4 regions of the Pseudomonas sp. J452 genome follow, and region 2 is predicted to be linked to each of the others. Evidence: predicted binding sites of a transcription regulator. Region 2 holds the regulator's gene; each other region holds the start of a gene.
What was found. Region 2 encodes sigma-54, which starts transcription at its own class of promoters, with help from an activator protein. Its sites were predicted from a motif close to ANTGGCATNNANNTTGCTNT; they were not measured.
Positions count from the first base shown of each region.

Region 1: the regulator sigma-54 is predicted to act here: its motif matches at 2,154-2,173, upstream of LRS11_RS18445 (CmpA/NrtA family ABC transporter substrate-binding protein).
Region 3: the regulator sigma-54 is predicted to act here: its motif matches at 2,165-2,184, upstream of LRS11_RS21020 (ammonium transporter).
Region 4: the regulator sigma-54 is predicted to act here: its motif matches at 2,091-2,110, upstream of flhA (flagellar biosynthesis protein FlhA).

Region 1 is NZ_CP088294.1:4,062,229-4,066,510, forward strand. Features, by position in the region: gene pyrC (dihydroorotase) at 1-373, shown strand, start outside; gene rnt (ribonuclease T) at 370-1,044, shown strand; gene LRS11_RS18435 (bacterioferritin-associated ferredoxin) at 1,244-1,462, shown strand; gene LRS11_RS18440 (YgdI/YgdR family lipoprotein) at 1,601-1,810, shown strand; gene LRS11_RS18445 (CmpA/NrtA family ABC transporter substrate-binding protein) at 2,296-3,510, shown strand; gene LRS11_RS18450 (ANTAR domain-containing response regulator) at 3,532-4,110, shown strand.
Region 2 is NZ_CP088294.1:2,299,458-2,303,739, reverse strand. Features, by position in the region: gene lptC (LPS export ABC transporter periplasmic protein LptC) at 1-101, shown strand, start outside; gene lptA (lipopolysaccharide transport periplasmic protein LptA) at 88-636, shown strand; gene lptB (LPS export ABC transporter ATP-binding protein) at 636-1,361, shown strand; gene LRS11_RS10345 (RNA polymerase factor sigma-54) at 1,508-3,004, shown strand; gene hpf (ribosome hibernation-promoting factor, HPF/YfiA family) at 3,204-3,512, shown strand; gene ptsN (PTS IIA-like nitrogen regulatory protein PtsN) at 3,525-3,989, shown strand; gene rapZ (RNase adapter RapZ) at 4,009-4,282, shown strand, end outside.
Region 3 is NZ_CP088294.1:4,579,760-4,584,041, reverse strand. Features, by position in the region: gene LRS11_RS21025 (hypothetical protein) at 266-436, opposite strand; gene LRS11_RS21020 (ammonium transporter) at 677-2,047, opposite strand; gene LRS11_RS21015 (hypothetical protein) at 2,549-2,836, opposite strand; gene LRS11_RS21010 (hypothetical protein) at 3,266-3,463, shown strand; gene LRS11_RS21005 (hypothetical protein) at 3,522-3,914, opposite strand; gene LRS11_RS21000 (PilZ domain-containing protein) at 4,027-4,282, opposite strand, start outside.
Region 4 is NZ_CP088294.1:3,373,648-3,377,929, reverse strand. Features, by position in the region: gene flhA (flagellar biosynthesis protein FlhA) at 1-2,029, opposite strand, end outside; gene LRS11_RS15345 (hypothetical protein) at 2,178-2,984, opposite strand; gene flhB (flagellar biosynthesis protein FlhB) at 3,116-4,252, opposite strand; gene fliR (flagellar biosynthetic protein FliR) at 4,262-4,282, opposite strand, start outside.

The DNA of each region.
Region 1 (4,282 bases), 1.8 Mb from region 2:
CAATACCCATCAGGAAGCCCTGCTGGATGCCGCCACCAGCGGCAGCGCCAAGTTCTTCCTCGGCACCGACTCGGCGCCGCACGCCAAGCATGCCAAGGAAGCCGCCTGCGGCTGTGCCGGCTGCTACACCGCCTACGCCGCCATCGAGCTGTATGCCGAGGCCTTCGAGCAGCGCAACGCGCTGGACAAGCTGGAGGGCTTCGCCAGCCACTTCGGCCCCGACTTCTACAACCTGCCGCGCAACACCGACCGCATCACCCTGGTGCGTGAAGAGTGGACCGCCCCGGCCAGCCTGCCGCTGGGCGAGCAAACCGTAATCCCCCTGCGCGCCGGTGAGAACCTGCGCTGGCGCCTGCTGGAGAACCCCGCGTGAGCGAAGAACATTTCGACGACGAACTCGACGGCAGCCTGCCCTCAGGCCCGCGCCACCCGATGGCGGCGCGCTTTCGCGGCTACCTGCCGGTAGTGGTGGATGTCGAGACCGGCGGCTTCAACTGTGCCACCGACGCCCTCTTGGAGATCGCTGCGACCACCATCGCCATGGATGAAGGTGGTTTCGTCTATCCGGACCACACCCACTTCTTCCGCATCGAGCCGTTCGCCGGCGCCAACATCGAGCAGGCGGCGCTGGAGTTCACCGGCATCAAGCTGGACCACCCGCTGCGCATGGCGGTGAGCGAAGAGCACGCGCTGGGTGAAATCTTCAAGGGCCTGCGCAAGTCGATCAAGGCCAATGGCTGCAAGCGCGCCATCCTGGTCGGCCACAACAGCAGCTTCGACCTCGGCTTCCTGAATGCCGCCGTGGCCCGTTGCGAGATCAAGCGCAACCCGTTCCACCCCTTCTCCAGCTTCGACACCGCCACCCTGGCTGGCCTCGCCTACGGCCAGACCGTGCTGGCCAAGGCCTGCCAGACTGCCGGCATAGCCTTCGACGGCAAGGAAGCGCACTCCGCGCGCTACGACACCGAGAAGACGGCCGAGCTGTTCTGCGGCATCGTCAACCGCTGGAAGGAAATGGGCGGCTGGGACGAATTCGACCACTAATCCCGTGCAGCCACAAAAGCAAAACCCGGCCCAGGCCGGGTTTTTTGTGCCTATTGCAAAGCTGGATTAAAGGTTCGCAGCACTCCAACCCTGGTCGGCATCGATCAGACGGGAAAAGCTAACGCAAAGTTTTGACAAGCATTCTCATTAACATTAGTATCCCCTGCCAACAGCAACCCATTCTCATCCGAGCCTGCCCATGTACGTTTGCCTCTGCCAAGGTGTTACCGACGGTCAAATCCGCGATGCCATCTATGAAGGCTGCTGCAGCTACCGCGACGTTCGCGAAACCCTGGGCGTTGCCAGCCAGTGCGGCAAATGTGCCTGCCTGGCCAAGCAGGTGGTGCGCGAGACCCTGAGCGAAGTGCAGAGCAGCCAGGCTGGCCTCGCCTACCCGGCCAGCTTCGTCGCCGCCTGAGTCCTTGCTCCCGGTCAAACAAAGGATGCTTCGGCATCCTTTTTTATTGCCTCCACTTGCAGCCAGCATTGCTCAGCCAGTAGCGTAAAGCCCGAGCCGTTATTGCGGTTTTACTGCTGACACACTGGGAGTTGTTCGATGAAACACTGGATTCTGATTCTGTTCTGCGCAGTTGGCCTGGCTGGTTGCTCCAGCGAATACATCATCACCACCACCGACGGACAGATGCTCACCAGCGATGGCAAACCGGAACTGGACCGCGACACCGGCATGCTCGAATTCGAAGACAGCGAAGGCCGCAAGCAGCAGATTCCGCAGGATCATGTGAAGCAGATGATGGAACGTTAAGAACCTGCCTACGATCTCTTGATCGTCGGCCATGCTGCGTTGCAACGCAGTAACAGCCGCAGGTTGGTCAATTGGGCTCGGAAAGCCGCTTGCGGCTAACGCGCTTCAGCGCGGCCCGAAGGGCGAGTGCAACGAGTACTGCTCATTTACAACTCGTAAACTCCGCGCCCTCGCCCAATTGATTCGCTGGCGCTTACCCTTCGGGCCAGCCTGCGGCTGTTACTCCCGGTGGTCGTTGCGCCTTGCCTGGCTCTAGCTCAAAAGATCTTAGGCAGCTTCTACCCCACCCCACTGCCCCACCAAACCCCGCTCCGGCGGGGTTTTGTTTTTCTGCCGCGCTACTGCTGGCATATCGCTTGCTAGAACGAAACCAGCAGAACTTTCTCCAACGGCGGAGTCAGTTCATAGACAATGGCGTCGTTTCTGGTTACCACCCCGTGGTAGCTGGGGCGACGCCTTTTTTGTTCAACGGCGGAACAACGTACATGAGCGAAATCGAAAGCACCCGTAACGACAGCCTGGCCTGGGTCGCAGGCTCCGATGCACCGGAAAAGAGCGTGCTGGATCTGGGCTTCATGGCCCTGACCGACTCCGCCTCGCTGATCGTCGCAGCCACTCAGGGCTTCGCCCAGCCTTATGGATTGACCCTCAACCTGCAGCGCCAGGCCTCCTGGGCCACCCTGCGCGACAAGCTGCTGTCCGGCGAACTGGACGCCGCTCAGGCGCTGTACGGCCAGGTCTACGGCATTCACCTGGGCCTCAGCGGCCCGGCCACCGACATGGCCATCCTCATGGGCCTGTGCCAGAACGGCCAGGCGATCAACCTCTCCGAACCGCTCAAGCAGGCCGGCGTGACCAGTGCCGAGGCGCTGGCTACACGCGTGCGTCAAAGCGGTGCAAAACTGACCTTCGCCCAGACCTTCCCCACCGGCACCCATGCCATGTGGCTGAACTACTGGCTCGCCAGCCAGGGCATCCACCCCCTGGAAGACGTCAACAGCGTGGTGGTGCCGCCTTCGCAAATGGTCACCCACCTCAAGGCGTCGCGTATCGATGGCTTCTGTGCCGGCGGCCCCTGGGGCGCCCTGGCCGTGGACGAAGACCAGGGCTTCACCCTGGCCACCAGCCAGATGATCTGGGCCAACCACCCGGAAAAAGTGCTAGGCGTCACCCGTGAGTTCGTCGAGCAGTACCCCAACACCGCCCGCGCCCTGACCATGGCGGTCCTGGAAGCCAGCCGTTTCATCGATGAGAATGAAGAGAACAAACGCAGCACCGCGCAACTGATCAGCAGCAGCGAATACGTCGACGCGCCGCTGTCGGCCATCGAGCCGCGCTTCCTTGGCCAGTATCAAGACGGTCTAGGTCATGCCTGGCTGGACGCCCATCCGCTGCGTTTCTTCGCCGAAGGTGAAGTGACCATGCCCTGGCTGTCCGATGGCATGTGGTTCATGACCCAGTTCCGCCGCTGGGGCCTGCTCAAGGACGACCCGGACTACCTGGGTGTCGCCCGACAGATCCACCAGCTCGATCTCTACCGCCAGGCTGCCGAAGCGCTGGGCATCGCCGTACCCAACAACCCGATGCGCAGGGCCACGCTGCTCGATGGCAAGGTCTGGGATGGCAGCGATCCGGCCGCCTACGCCAGCAGCTTTGCCATTCACGCGCGCAGCGGCCTTGCCGCGCCCATCGCCCTGTAACACTGCGAGACGAACGCCAACATGCTACGAATTCTGCTGATCAACGACACCCCGAAGAAGGTCGGACGCCTGAAGAGCGCACTGATCGAGGCGGGCTTCGAGGTCATCGACGAGTCGGGGCTGACCATCGACCTGCCCGAGCGCGTCGAGGCCGTACGCCCCGACGTGGTACTGATCGATACCGAGTCTCCCGGCCGCGACGTGATGGAACAGGTGGTTCTCGTCACCCGCGACCAGCCACGCCCGATCGTCATGTTCACCGACGAGCACGACCCCAGCGTGATGCGCCAGGCCATCCAGTCCGGCGTCAGCGCCTACATCGTCGAAGGCATCCATGCCCAGCGCCTGCAACCGATCCTCGACGTGGCCATGGCCCGCTTCGAGAGCGACCAGGCCCTGCGCGCGCAACTGGTGGCGCGTGACGAGCAACTGGCCGAACGCAAGCGCATCGAACTGGCCAAGGGCCTGCTGATGAAGATGAAGAGCTGCAACGAGGAAGACGCCTACACCCTGATGCGTCGCCAGGCCATGAGCCGTCAGCAGAAGCTGATCCAGGTGGCCGAACAGATCATCGCCATGCACGATATGCTGGGTAACTGACTCAAGCAGCGGCGCCCGGCCCACGGGCGCCATAACTGTACCGGTCAATCTTGCCCTGTTACCCCATCCGTACCGAAGCAGCCGTCAACTGTACGGCTCACTTCCCCTAACTGTGTATCTGCGCTGGCAAGCCGCGACTGGCTAAGGTGAAGGCATCCCCGCCCACCGCCGA
Region 2 (4,282 bases):
CCGCCAATGGGGTGACCACGGCGCAAGGAATGAAAGCGTACATGAATGACGGCCGGATCCTCCTGCTGTCCAACGTAAGAGGCCAGCATGAGGCTCGTTAAAACACTCCCCCTATTGTTCATCAGCCTCGGTGCCGCGCTCGGAAGCGCCAGTGCCTGGGCCCTGCCGAGCGACCGCGAGCAGCCGATCCGGGTGCAAGCCGACAGCGCCGAGCTGGACGACAAGCAAGGCGTGGCCGTATACCGCGGCGGCGTAGTGATCACTCAGGGCACCCTGAAGATCACCGGCGACACCGTGACCATCACCCAGGATGCCAATGGCGAAGTCGAAGTCTTCACCTCGGTGGGCAAACCCGCCTACTACGAGCAAAAGCCTTCGGCAGAAAAGGAAATCGTCAAGGCCTATGGCCTGACCATCCAGTACTTTGCCAGCAACGAGCGCATCGTGCTGATCGATCAGGCCAAGGTGATTCAGGAAGGCAATACCTTCGAAGGCGAGAAGATCGTCTATGACACCCAGCGCCAGATCGTCAACGCCGGCCGCGCCAACGGCACCGCCCTGAGCACGCCGCGCCCACGTATCGACATGGTCATCCAGCCGCGCAAGAAAACCGGCCAACCGGAGCAAGCGCAGTAATGGCGACCCTCAAAGCCCAGCACCTGGCCAAGAGTTACAAGGGCCGCCAGGTCGTCCGTGACGTCAGCCTGTCCATCGACAGCGGCCAGATCGTCGGCCTGCTCGGCCCCAACGGCGCCGGCAAGACCACTTGTTTCTACATGATCGTTGGCCTGGTACAGGCCGACCAGGGCCGCGTGCTGATCGACAACCTCGACGTCAGCCACCAGCCCATGCACGGCCGCGCGCGCGTCGGTATCGGCTACCTGCCGCAGGAAGCCTCGATCTTCCGCAAGCTGTCGGTGGCCGACAACATCATGGCCATTCTGGAAGCCCGCAAGGACCTCGACCGCGCCGGCCGCCACGCCGCGCTGGAGACCCTGCTGCAGGAGTTCCACATCAACCACATCCGCGACAACCTCGGCATGAGCCTGTCCGGTGGTGAACGCCGCCGCGTGGAAATCGCCCGCGCCCTGGCCACCGAGCCGAAATTCATTCTGTTGGATGAACCCTTCGCCGGTGTCGACCCGATCTCGGTCGGCGATATCAAGCAGATCATTTACCACCTCAAGGCCAAGGGCATTGGTGTGCTGATCACCGACCACAACGTGCGCGAGACCCTCGACATCTGCGAGACCGCCTACATTGTCAATGACGGCCAGCTGATCGCCGAAGGCGATGCCGAAAGCATCCTGGCCAACCAACTGGTGAAAGAAGTCTACCTCGGGCACGAGTTCCGCCTCTGACGCAGGCACTGCTTCACTACAGGGACGTTGTCAAGCCTAGGCAAGATCGCCAGTTTCGGGCATATAATTTGCTTATTGGCGGCGCCCCGGCGCCCTGTAGTGAATGGCGCAATTGCGCCGGCAAATAAGGTGCAAAGCTTCCTGCCATGAAACCTTCGCTAGTCCTCAAGATGGGCCAGCAGCTGACGATGACGCCGCAGCTGCAACAAGCCATTCGCCTACTCCAGCTTTCCACCCTGGACCTGCAACAGGAAATCCAGGAAGCCCTGGAATCCAACCCCATGCTGGAGCGCCAGGAAGAAGGCGAAGACTTCGACAACAGCGATCCGCTGGCCGACGGCGAAGAGCAGAACGCCCAGTCCAAACAGCAGCAGGACACCTACCAGGAAACCAACAGCACCCCCGCCGACTCCATCGAGGACGGCGAGTGGAACGAACGCATTCCCAACGAACTGCCGGTCGATACCGCCTGGGAAGATGTCTACCAGACCAGCGCCAGCAGCCTGCCGAGCAATGACGATGACGAGTGGGACTTCACCACCCGTACCTCGGCCGGCGAAAGCCTGCAGACCCATTTGCTCTGGCAGCTCAACCTGGCGCCGATGTCGGACACCGACCGCCTGATCGCCGTAACCCTGATCGACTGCATCAACAATCAGGGCTACCTGGAAGAGTCGCTCGAGGAAATCGTCGAGGCCTTCGACCCGGAAATGGACGTCGAGCTCGACGAAGTCGAAGCCGTGCTGCACCGCATCCAGAACTTCGACCCAGCCGGCGTCGGCGCCCGCGACCTGCGCGAATGCCTGCTTCTGCAACTGCGCCAGCTGCCGGCCAGCACGCCCTGGCTGAGCGAGGCCCAGCGCCTGGCCGGCGACCACCTCGACCTGCTCGGCAGCCGCGACTACAGCCAGCTGATGCGGCGCATGAAGCTCAAGGAAGACGAGCTGCGCCAGATCATCGAGCTGATCCAGAGCCTCAACCCGCGCCCCGGCTCACAGATCGAAGCCAGCGAGCCGGAATACGTGATCCCCGACGTCCTGGTACGCAAGCATAACGAACGCTGGCTGGTGGAGCTGAACCAGGAGGCGGTGCCGCGCCTGCGCGTCAACGCCCAGTACGCAGGCTTCGTCAAACGCGCCGACTCCAGCGCCGACAACACCTTCATGCGCAACCAGTTGCAGGAAGCGCGCTGGTTCATCAAGAGCCTGCAGAGCCGCAACGAGACGCTGATGAAGGTCGCCACGCAGATCGTCGAGCACCAGCGCGGCTTCCTCGAATACGGCGACGAGGCGATGAAGCCGCTGGTCCTGCATGACATCGCCGAAGCGGTGGGCATGCACGAATCGACCATTTCGCGGGTCACCACGCAGAAATTCATGCACACCCCGCGTGGCATTTACGAGCTGAAATACTTCTTCTCCAGCCACGTTAGCACCTCGGAAGGCGGCGAATGCTCGTCGACGGCGATCCGCGCCATCATCAAAAAACTGGTCGCAGCGGAAAACGCGAAAAAGCCGTTGAGTGACAGCAAGATCGCTGGTTTACTGGAAGAACAGGGCATTCAGGTAGCCCGTCGCACCGTCGCCAAATACCGCGAATCCCTCGGGATAGCGCCTTCGAGCGAACGCAAGCGGTTGATGTAGCGCGCAGTGCCTGATGCATGCGCCAGCGACTGATGTGATGCGGCACTGAGGGAAGGCTTTTGCAAAACTGCATGCGCGCCAGGCGCCCTGCCCCGAGGGGGAAGCACAGGACAGTTCTGCAAAAGCCTTCTCAAGCCAAAGTGTTACGGTGGCAGGCCCGCTAGCCTGTCTCTTACACACGGCAACAAGGAGAAGCGGTATGCAAGTCAACATCAGTGGACACCAACTGGATGTGACCGACGCCCTGCGCGACTACATCGGCGAGAAACTCGGCCGACTGGAGCGCCATTTCGACAAGATCACCAATGTGCAGGTGATCATGGAGGTCGAGAAACTCAAGCAGAAAATCGAAGCCACCCTGCACATTGCCGGCGGTGAAGTCGTCGCCAACGCAGAGCACGAAGACATGTATGCGGCGATCGATCTGCTCGCCGACAAACTTGACCGCCAACTGATCAAACACAAGGAAAAGCAGCTCAACCGCCTGCAAGGCGCGACAGCCCGCTGATATCCCCCACACATGATCCGACTTGAAAATATCCTGACCGCCGGCCGTTCCCTGGTGAACGTGTCCGGCGGCAGCAAAAAACGCGTTCTGGAACAAATTGCCAACCTGGTCGCGCGCGAATTGCCCGACCTGGATGGCCAGGACATTTTTGAAAGCCTGATTGCCCGTGAAAAACTCGGTTCCACCGGGTTCGGCAACGGCATCGCCATTCCTCACTGCCGCCTGCCCGGCTGCGCAGCGCCGATCAGCGCCGTGCTGCGCCTGGATGCGGCAGTGGATTTCGACGCCATCGACGGCGCCCCGGTGGACCTGCTGTTCGTCCTGCTGGTACCGGAAGCGGCGACCGACGAGCACCTGGAGCTGCTCCGGCAGATCGCCAGCATGCTCGACCGCGCCGATGTGCGCGAGCGCCTGCGCCAGGCGCAAAGCAGTGAAAGCCTCTACCAGGTAGTCGTCGACGTGCAGAACGGCCAGTAGGCCAGGGTAGGACAGTGTGATGCGCCTGATCATCGTCAGCGGCCGCTCCGGCTCGGGCAAGAGCACTGCTCTCGATGTACTGGAGGACAACGGTTTCTACTGCATCGACAACCTGCCGGCCGGCCTGTTGCCCGAGCTGGCCGAGCGTGCGCTGCTGGAAACCGAACTGTTGCACCCGCTGGTCGCCGTCTCCATCGACGCCCGCAACCTGCCCAGCCAGCTCAAGCGCTTTCCCGAACTGCTCGCCGAAGTCCGCGCCCGCCACATCCTCTGCGACGTGCTGTACCTGGATG
Region 3 (4,282 bases), 2.3 Mb from region 2:
CTGCATGGGCGCAATGACTTCGATCCGTTGAAGATAGAGCAACGATAGGTCGAAACGCCGGCTTTGGCTCGTTTGTTATCCCGTGGCAGCGCAGCAGGCTATGAGGCAGGTTGCCGCGACGTATGGCAGGTCGCTGCATTAGTGCTGCAAGGCGGTCTTGAGGCTTTCGGCGAGCTGTTGCAGCTAGTCGCCAGTGCTGTGCGGATGGGCCTGGATGATCAGCAGGGCTGCCGGGCCGTCACCCGCAGGTGGCGGCCCGCCCCCTTCATTTGGTCATCGGGTTGTTATAGCTGTGCTTCTCGTGGCGCACGGTGGCCCAGATGGCGAAGACCGTCAGGGCCGCCGCTACCGCCAGGATGAAGCCCATCACGGCGGGTTTGTCGGCATAGGTGAAAACGCTGCTGGCACCTTCCCAGCTGCTAATCGGACTGCTCATGGTGTTTCTCCCAGGTAGAGCGCGCGGCTTATGCCGCGCGCGGCGTTGTTGCTTGATGCTTGTTCAGGATCTTTTTGAGCTAGAGCCAGGCAAGGCGAAGTTGGGCGAGGGCGCGGAGTTTACGAGCTGTAAATGAGCAGTACTCGTTTCACTCGCCCTTCGGGCCGCGCTAAAGCGCGTTAGCCGCAAGCGGCTTGCCGAGCCCAACTTCAACGCAGCATGGCCGACGATCAAAAGGTCCTAGGCGGTTTTGGCTTCACCGACAGCGACTTCGCTGGCTACAGGCGCGCTGGTGACGGTGACACTGGCGCCGGTCAGCGCCCATTCCGGGTAGGCCTTGGCCGGTACTTCGACCAGATCCAGGCCGCGTTCTTCTGCATGTGCCGGAACGCGCAGGACCCCCAGCTTCTTCAGCAGCAGAGAGATCAGGTAGCCCGGGATGAAGCCCAGCAGGGCCAGCACCACGGCGCCACCGGCCTGACCGAGGAAGTTCACCGGTGGTACGCCTTCCCCCATGTTCGGGTAGCCGGCGATGAAGATGCCGCTGATCACGATGCCGGCGAAACCACCGAAGCCGTGTACGGCGAAGGCACCCACGGCGTCATCGATGCCGCGCTTGACCAGGAACTTCTGCACCAGCGGCGCGGCAGCGGCCACGCCCATGCCGATCACGTAGGCGAACGGTGGGTAGTAGACGTCCAGGCCAGGGGCCACGGAGATGATGCCGATCAGCCCGCCGGACATCATCCAGAACGGCTCGCGGGTAGTCAGGTAGGCACCGATCAGGCCGCCGGCAAAACCCATCAGGGTGTTGAAGGCGAAGGCGGAGAGGGTGGTCGGCTGGCCGTAGATGTTGGTCCACTGGCCGCCGATGTTGTAGATGATGCAGCCGCCGAGGAAGCCGAAGAAACCGACGATCACCAGCATCAGGCCGATCACGCTCATCGGCATGCTGTGGCCGACGATTTCGTTGGCGCTGCCATCGGCATTGAAGCGACCGATACGGGCGCCGACGTTGATCAGCACGCCGAGGGTGAAGAAGCCGGCGATGGTGTGCACGCAACCGGCCGCACCAACGTCATGGAAACCCCACTCGGTGGTCAGCCAGCCGGCCGGGTGCCAGCTCCAGGCCGCGCCGAGAATCCACACGCCGGAGCCGAGGATAATGGCGAGGATGATGAAGGCGCTCATGCGGGTGCGCTCGATCAGCGCGCCGGACATGATCGAGGCCGTGGTGGCAGCGAACAGGGCGAAGGCCGCCCAGAAGATGCCGGTGGCGTTGTCCTTGATGTTCGGCCCCATGCTGCCGCTCCACGGCAGGCTGGCGGCGGCGCCTTCCAGATTCGGCACGATGCCGGTGGCGAAGCCGTTGTAGATCCACCAGCCGAAGAAGAAAAAGGTCGGCACGATGAAGGCGAAGGCGAGGATGTTCTTCACCCCGGCGGTCAGCACGTTCTTCAGGCGCGAGGCGCCGATTTCGTAGGAGAGGAAGCCGGCGTGGATGACGACCATCAGGGCGATACACCACCAATAGAAGATTTCCATATTGATGGTGTCGGACATCCGGATGAGCTGGTGCAGCTCCTCCAGGGTTGGGGTGGCCTGTTCCATGTGCTGAATCCTCGCTGCAATTTTTAGAAGTAGGTTCTGTTCGGCAGATCGAGAGGTAGGGCGTAGCCAGGCGGTTCGTATAGTTATCGTGGGTTATGAATAAGCGCCTTTGACCAAAGAGCAAGGCTTGTGCCACTCGTCTTGCAAGGCTCTAGTCCGGTGCTTTCGCGATTCTTATGACGCGTTGGCGAGAAATTCGCCCCGTTTCTGTTCAGCATCTGCGGCGCACGCCAGATATTGGGTCGGATAGCCGTCTGCTTCTCGAAGGGGGATGAGGAGGGGGCCTTCGCAGAGAGCAGGGGGCGCTAGTTGCAGTCGTTTGGTAGCCGCAGCGACGGCGCTCGATCTGGATATGGGCGTTGCGAGGCGCGGGTGGGTGGCGTGCCTGTCATGCTCCAGCAGCCTGTGCCGGGTTCAAGGGCAGGTCGGCGTAGACAGTCCTGCGGCTAGCCACAGGGGCAGAGCAGGTGGGTGCGTGGGGCGGTGATACTCAGTGATCGGCTACTTGCACAGCACGATCATGGTGCGACTGGAGAACCCGGCCGGGTTGAGGCCGAAGACGAAATCCGCAGGATCATCTTCACCGCTTTCACTGCCGGCTTTGGCCATGACCTTGTAGCCTTTGCGGCCGCAGGCGATGGTGGCTTTCTTCTCGCACTGCTCCCAGTCTGAGGTCAGTCCGGAGCAATTGATATGCAGGCCTTTGCGTCCCTTCTTCTCATAGGTCTTGGCAGTGGCAGAGCAGCCGGCAAGCGCCAGCACAACGATTAGCAGCACAAGCCTGTTCATGAGGGTCCCCGGTTGGCTTGTCTGTTTCTGGCGTGCCGTGGCCCGCCATCCCCTTTTGCAATGGTTCAGCCGTGGCGCAGTTCGTTGTGTGTGGTGACTGCGTTGCACCCTGGTTGGCCAGGTCAGCTAAACGATTGAGAAATATCACAAAGCCAGGGGAACTGGCGAGATAAAAAAGGTGTCGGGGCGCTTACGGAGGGGCGGGTCATGGCCGTACTGCGTTCGCTCAGTCCGGGGCGGGCCAGAAGCCTTGTTCTTCAGGTGACAAAAAAAGTCAGTTTAGGGCGTAGTGCTGGTTTCGGTATTGGCAGTATTTCTTCGCAAGCCCGCATTCTGCGGGCTTGCAGCGCTGGCATGCTTCTGGCTATCTATCAGGTACTTGCTGGCAGACTGCCAGTAACTTCTGGCTGCTCAGGGAAATCGGATGTCATGAACAGTGCTGAACCTAAAGTGATTCATCTGCGCGAGCGCGATGCGGAAGGGGCATTGGAGCGCCTCAACCGCATCACCGGCTTGCGCTTTGCGCGTTGGCCACAATCGCTGGCGCCCTTGGCCCGCCAGGTTGCTGCCGAGGAAGCGGCAGGCCAGGAGCTCGAAGCCGTCGAACGCAATGTGGAGAGTGCCTGACCCGCAAAATGAAAACCCCGCGTCTGGGCGCGGGGGCGGAGTGGGCAGCTAGGGCGGTTCAGGCGGTGGCTTGGCGGGTATCGCTGTTGAGCAGTTCAACCGCCTGCACGAACAGTTCTTCGACCACCAGGGTCTTGGCCGTTACGGCAGAGCGCAGGCGTACCTGCATGTTCTCGATCTTCTGTTTCACCGGCAGACGAGCCACGCCGGACAGCATGACCTTGTTGTGCACATTGACCTTGCCATGGTCTACCGCGACCTCGCGCTGCTGGCTGCCATCGTGGTAGCTGACGATCAGCGATACCGGCAGGTTGGCCAGCCCTGGCAGTTGCAGCCACACGGCCACGTTGAACTCTGCCACGCGGCCTTCGTACGGGGTGACACTGGTACGGGCGCTGTTGACGATGCTGGAAGGTACTGGGCCGATCAGCTTGTCGTGGGCTTGGGACATTAGGCGGGCTCCGCTTTGCTCTTTTAGGTGTTGGAGTGGAGCGATTATAGGGGCGTGCGGAACCGTGAAACTGTGCGCTCTGGCGCCGATGGCTGTGACCTTGCTCGCAGTTTCAGGCCAGGCGCAGCGGGTGGCGTACCACTGACGGAGTAGTCAGGTTCGCTGCCGGCAATTGCACCACGGCCTGATTGTTTACATTGGCCAGCTGCAGCCAGAGATTCTCGCCTTCGACGAACTGCCCGCCGGGCAACCACAGGCCATGGTGCCAGCCATTGCCGGGCGCCGGGGTGCTTTGCAGGACGCCGGGATGGGTCTGCGCGCTGGGCGTGCGGCGTAGCCAGACCGGGCGCGGCAGGCCCTTCAGGTAG
Region 4 (4,282 bases), 1.1 Mb from region 2:
CAAACCGCGAGAGCATCGCCCGAACCGGGCCGGCTACCAGCAGGATCACCGGTTTGCCGAGCATTTCCTGGCGCTGCGCCGCTTCCACCAGGGAGCGTTGCAGCTTTTCAGCCATGCCAGGTTCGAGGAGGATGCCATCCTCGGAGCCCTGACCGGCCTTCTGCAGGCTATTGAGCAATATCTGTTCCAACCTGGGCTCCAGGGTGATCACAGGCAGCTCCGGCTCTAGTCCCACAACGCTTTGCACGATTGCGCGGGCCAGCGCGACACGCACCGCGGCGACCATCGCGGCGGGATCTTGACTCTTTGGCGCCACGTTGGCGATGGCTTCGGCGATGGTGCGGATGTCGCGCACCGGCACCTGTTCCTGCAGCAAAGCCTGCAGCACCTTGAGCAGGGTCGACAGCGACACCAGGCCCGGCACCAGCTCTTCGGCCAGCTTCGGCGAGCTCTTGGCCAGCAACTGCAGCAGCTGCTGCACTTCCTCATGACCGAGCAGTTCGTGGGCGTGCTTGTGCAGCACCTGGTTAAGGTGGGTGGCAACCACGGTGCTGGCGTCGACCACCGTGTAGCCAAGCGATTGCGCCTGGTCGCGCTGGGTCGGGTCGATCCACACCGCCTCCAGGCCGAATGCCGGGTCCTTGGCGGCAATCCCATTGAGGGTGCCGAACACCTGCCCCGGGTTGATCGCCAACTCGCGCTCCGGGTACACCTCGGCTTCGGCCACGCTGACGCCCATCAGGGTCAGGCGGTAGGCATTGGGCAGCAGATCAAGGTTGTCGCGGATATGCACCGAGGGCATCAGGAAGCCCATTTCCTGGGAGAGCTTCTTGCGCACCCCCTTGATCCGCGCCAGCAATTGCCCACCCTGGGCCCGATCGACCAGCGGGATCAGGCGATAGCCTACCTCCAGGCCGACCATGTCAACCGGGGTAACGTCATCCCAACCTAGCTCCTTGACTTCCTGGGAGCGCTGCGCCGGCAGCAGTTCCTGCTGACGCTGGACTTCCTTGACCTCTTCTTCCTTGCCCTTGCGCTGCTTGTTGGCGATCCAGTAGGCAGCGCCGGCAGCGATCAGGCCGAGGCTGATGAAGGAGAAATGCGGCATGCCCGGCACCAGGCCCATGGCGATCATGATGGCCGCGGCAACCGCCAGCGCGCGCGGTGAGGCGAACATCTGCCGGCTTACCTGGGCGCCCATGTCCTCCGAGGTCGACACGCGGGTAACCATGATCGCCGCCGCGGTGGACAGCAGCAGCGACGGAATCTGCGCCACCAGGCCGTCACCGATGGTCAGCAGGGTGTAGATGCGCCCCGCCTCGCCGAAGGCCAGGTCGTGCTGGAACATGCCGATGGCGATACCGCCGATCAGGTTGATGAACAGAATCAGCAGACCGGCAATGGCGTCGCCGCGGACGAACTTGCTGGCACCGTCCATCGAGCCATAGAAATCGGCTTCCTGGGACACCTCGGTGCGCCGGCGCTTGGCTTCCGGCTGGTCGATCAGGCCGGAGTTGAGGTCGGCGTCGATGGCCATCTGCTTGCCGGGCATGGCATCCAGGGTGAAGCGTGCGCTCACTTCGGAAATACGCCCGGCACCCTTGGTGACCACCACGAAGTTGATGATCATGAGGATGGCGAACACCACCGCACCGACCACGTAGTTACCGCCGATCACCACCTCACCAAAGGCCTGGATCACCTTACCGGCGGCATCGTGACCGTCCTGGCCGTGCAGCAGCACCACCCGCGTGGAGGCGACGTTGAGCGCCAGGCGCAGCAGCGTCGCGGCCAGCAGCACGGTTGGGAACACGGCAAAATCCAGCGGGCGCAAGGAATAGATCGCCACCAGCAGGACCACGATGGACAGCGCAATACTGAAGGTAAACAGCACGTCGAGCAGGAACGGCGGGATCGGCAGCATGACCATGGCAAGCATGACCAGCAGCATCAGCGGGATGCCCAGATTGCCGTGGCGTAACCCCGACAGGTTGGTGCGTACGTCACCGATGATTTGCGCGCGATCCACTGCCACTTGTTTTCCCCAGCCTATTCAATCTTTTGACGCGAAAGCGCGCCGTGCTGGAGTTATGGCAAGAAGCATTCCAATTTGCTCGACGAGCCTGCAGCGCCCGCGAAACAAGGGCCGCCCTGCGGACTGCAGGGCGGTTCAGCGGCTAGGCGGCAATGCGCTGACGCGCCCGTGGATCGCCCGGCAGGTAGTCGCCCGTCACCAACTGGTAAGCCTCGGAGGTGCGTTTGCCGGGAATGCCGTCGACCTTGACGAAGATTCCAGGGTAGGTATTCAGCCAACCCTGCAGGGCCTCGACCCGCTGCATCTCGAGTGGATCGGCGGACGCACTCATCGAGTAGGCCACCACCACCGGTTTAGGCTGATCGGCAAACTCGACCAGGCCGCGCTCGGCCATGCGCCGCAGCAACACAGCGGCGCCACACTGCTTGGTAATCGCGCTATCTGACCAGGTGCCGTCCTGCACGTACTTGCCACTGCTGTAGTGGTTGCAATAGCCCCACAGGTAAGGGCTCAGCACATGCGGGTGGTGCAGGCGGTAGCCGAAGCCGTTGTACAACTCCAACTGGTAGAGCGTACCGGCCAGACTCCAGTCGGTCATCGCGCCCAGCTTCTTCAGCAGCAGGGCATCTTCGGCGCTCTCCTCCCAGGTAAAGGGCGGATTTCCGCTCTTCGGCCGCCCGGCGGGTACCTGCACGGTACGCGCCGTCAGCGGATCGCCGTTGTGCAGGTGGCCGGTGAAGCTTTGGCTGCTTTCCATGTTGTGCACCACCGCGATGAAACCCCAGGGAATGCCCAGCGCCTGGCCTACACGCTGGTAGCGCGGACGGTTGCCATTCAGTTTATCGATCAGGGCTTCGACCTCGCCGGCCTTGGCCGGGCGAATCTGACAGCTGTTGAAGAGGTGTTCGTATTCGCCGCGCAGGGCGCTGGTGAGGGCAATTCTGGCCATGGGATGCTCCGTAGCGAGTGATCTGACTCCGTTCAGGTTCAGTACCACGGCAACGGCAAGGCCACCGACCTACTAGCAGGTGTAGGTCGCACGACAGAGCTGTCAACGGCAGGCGACGAACGTACAGCGCGCTACTCGTCGCGGCGCAGGTCCGGCGGAATCGGCAGATCCGGCAGCGGCCCCGGGCGCTTGCCCTTGCCGGCGCGGAACTGCTTGAGCTGGTAGACGTAGGCCAGCACCTGGGCCACGGCCAGGTAGAGGCCCGCGGGAATTTCATGATCGATTTCGGTGGAGAAGTACACCGCTCGCGCCAGGGCGGGCGATTCGAGCAGGGTGACCTTGTGTTCCTGGGCAATCTCGCGAATCTTCAGCGCCAGGAAGTCGCCACCCTTGGCCAGCAACACCGGCGCATTGCCCTTGGCCGGGTCGTACTTGAGGGCCACGGCGAAGTGCGTCGGGTTGGTGATCACCACGTCGGCCTCCGGCACCTGTTGCATCATCCGCCGCTCGGCCATCTGCCGCTGCAACTGGCGGATCTTTGACTTGACCTCGGGCTTGCCCTCGCTGTCCTTGTACTCGTCGCGCACTTCCTGCTTGGTCATCATCAGCTTCTGCTTGGCATCCCAGAGCTGGAACGGCACATCCACCGCGGCAATCAGAATCAGGCCACAGGCCAGCCACAGGGTGCTCTGCCCGACGATCAGCGCGCCGTGCAGGATGGCCGACTCGACCGGCTCATTGGCCAGCGCCATCAGGTCGTCCTGATCCGCCGAGAGCACGGCCAGCCCCACCATCAGGATGATCACGAACTTGGCCAGGGCCTTGAGCAGCTCGACCAGGGCCTTGGTCGAGAACATGCGTTTGAGCCCTTCCCAGGGATTCATCCGGCTGGCCTTGGGTTGCAGCGCCTCGGCGGAGAACAGCCAGCCCCCCAGAGCAATCGGGCCGACGATGGAGGCAATCAGCAGCACGATCAGGAACGGCTGCATCATCTCCAGCGCCGCCTTGCCCGCCGCCAGCAGGTACAGCGCCATGCTGCGGTCATCCAGCAGTACCTCGCGCGGCAAGGCGAAGTTGGCGCGCATGATGTCGAGCAAGGCATCGCCCATCTGCCCGCCGTACATCAACAACGCCACGGCACCGGCGAGGGTCACCGCGAGGGTGTTGAGCTCTCGGGAACGGGCGATCTGGCCCTTCTTGCGCGCCTCTTCCAGGCGCTTACTAGTGGGTTCCTCGCTCTTGTCGGCACCGCTTTCGCTTTCCGCCACGCAGCCTCCTTAGCGCGTACGCGCCAGTTC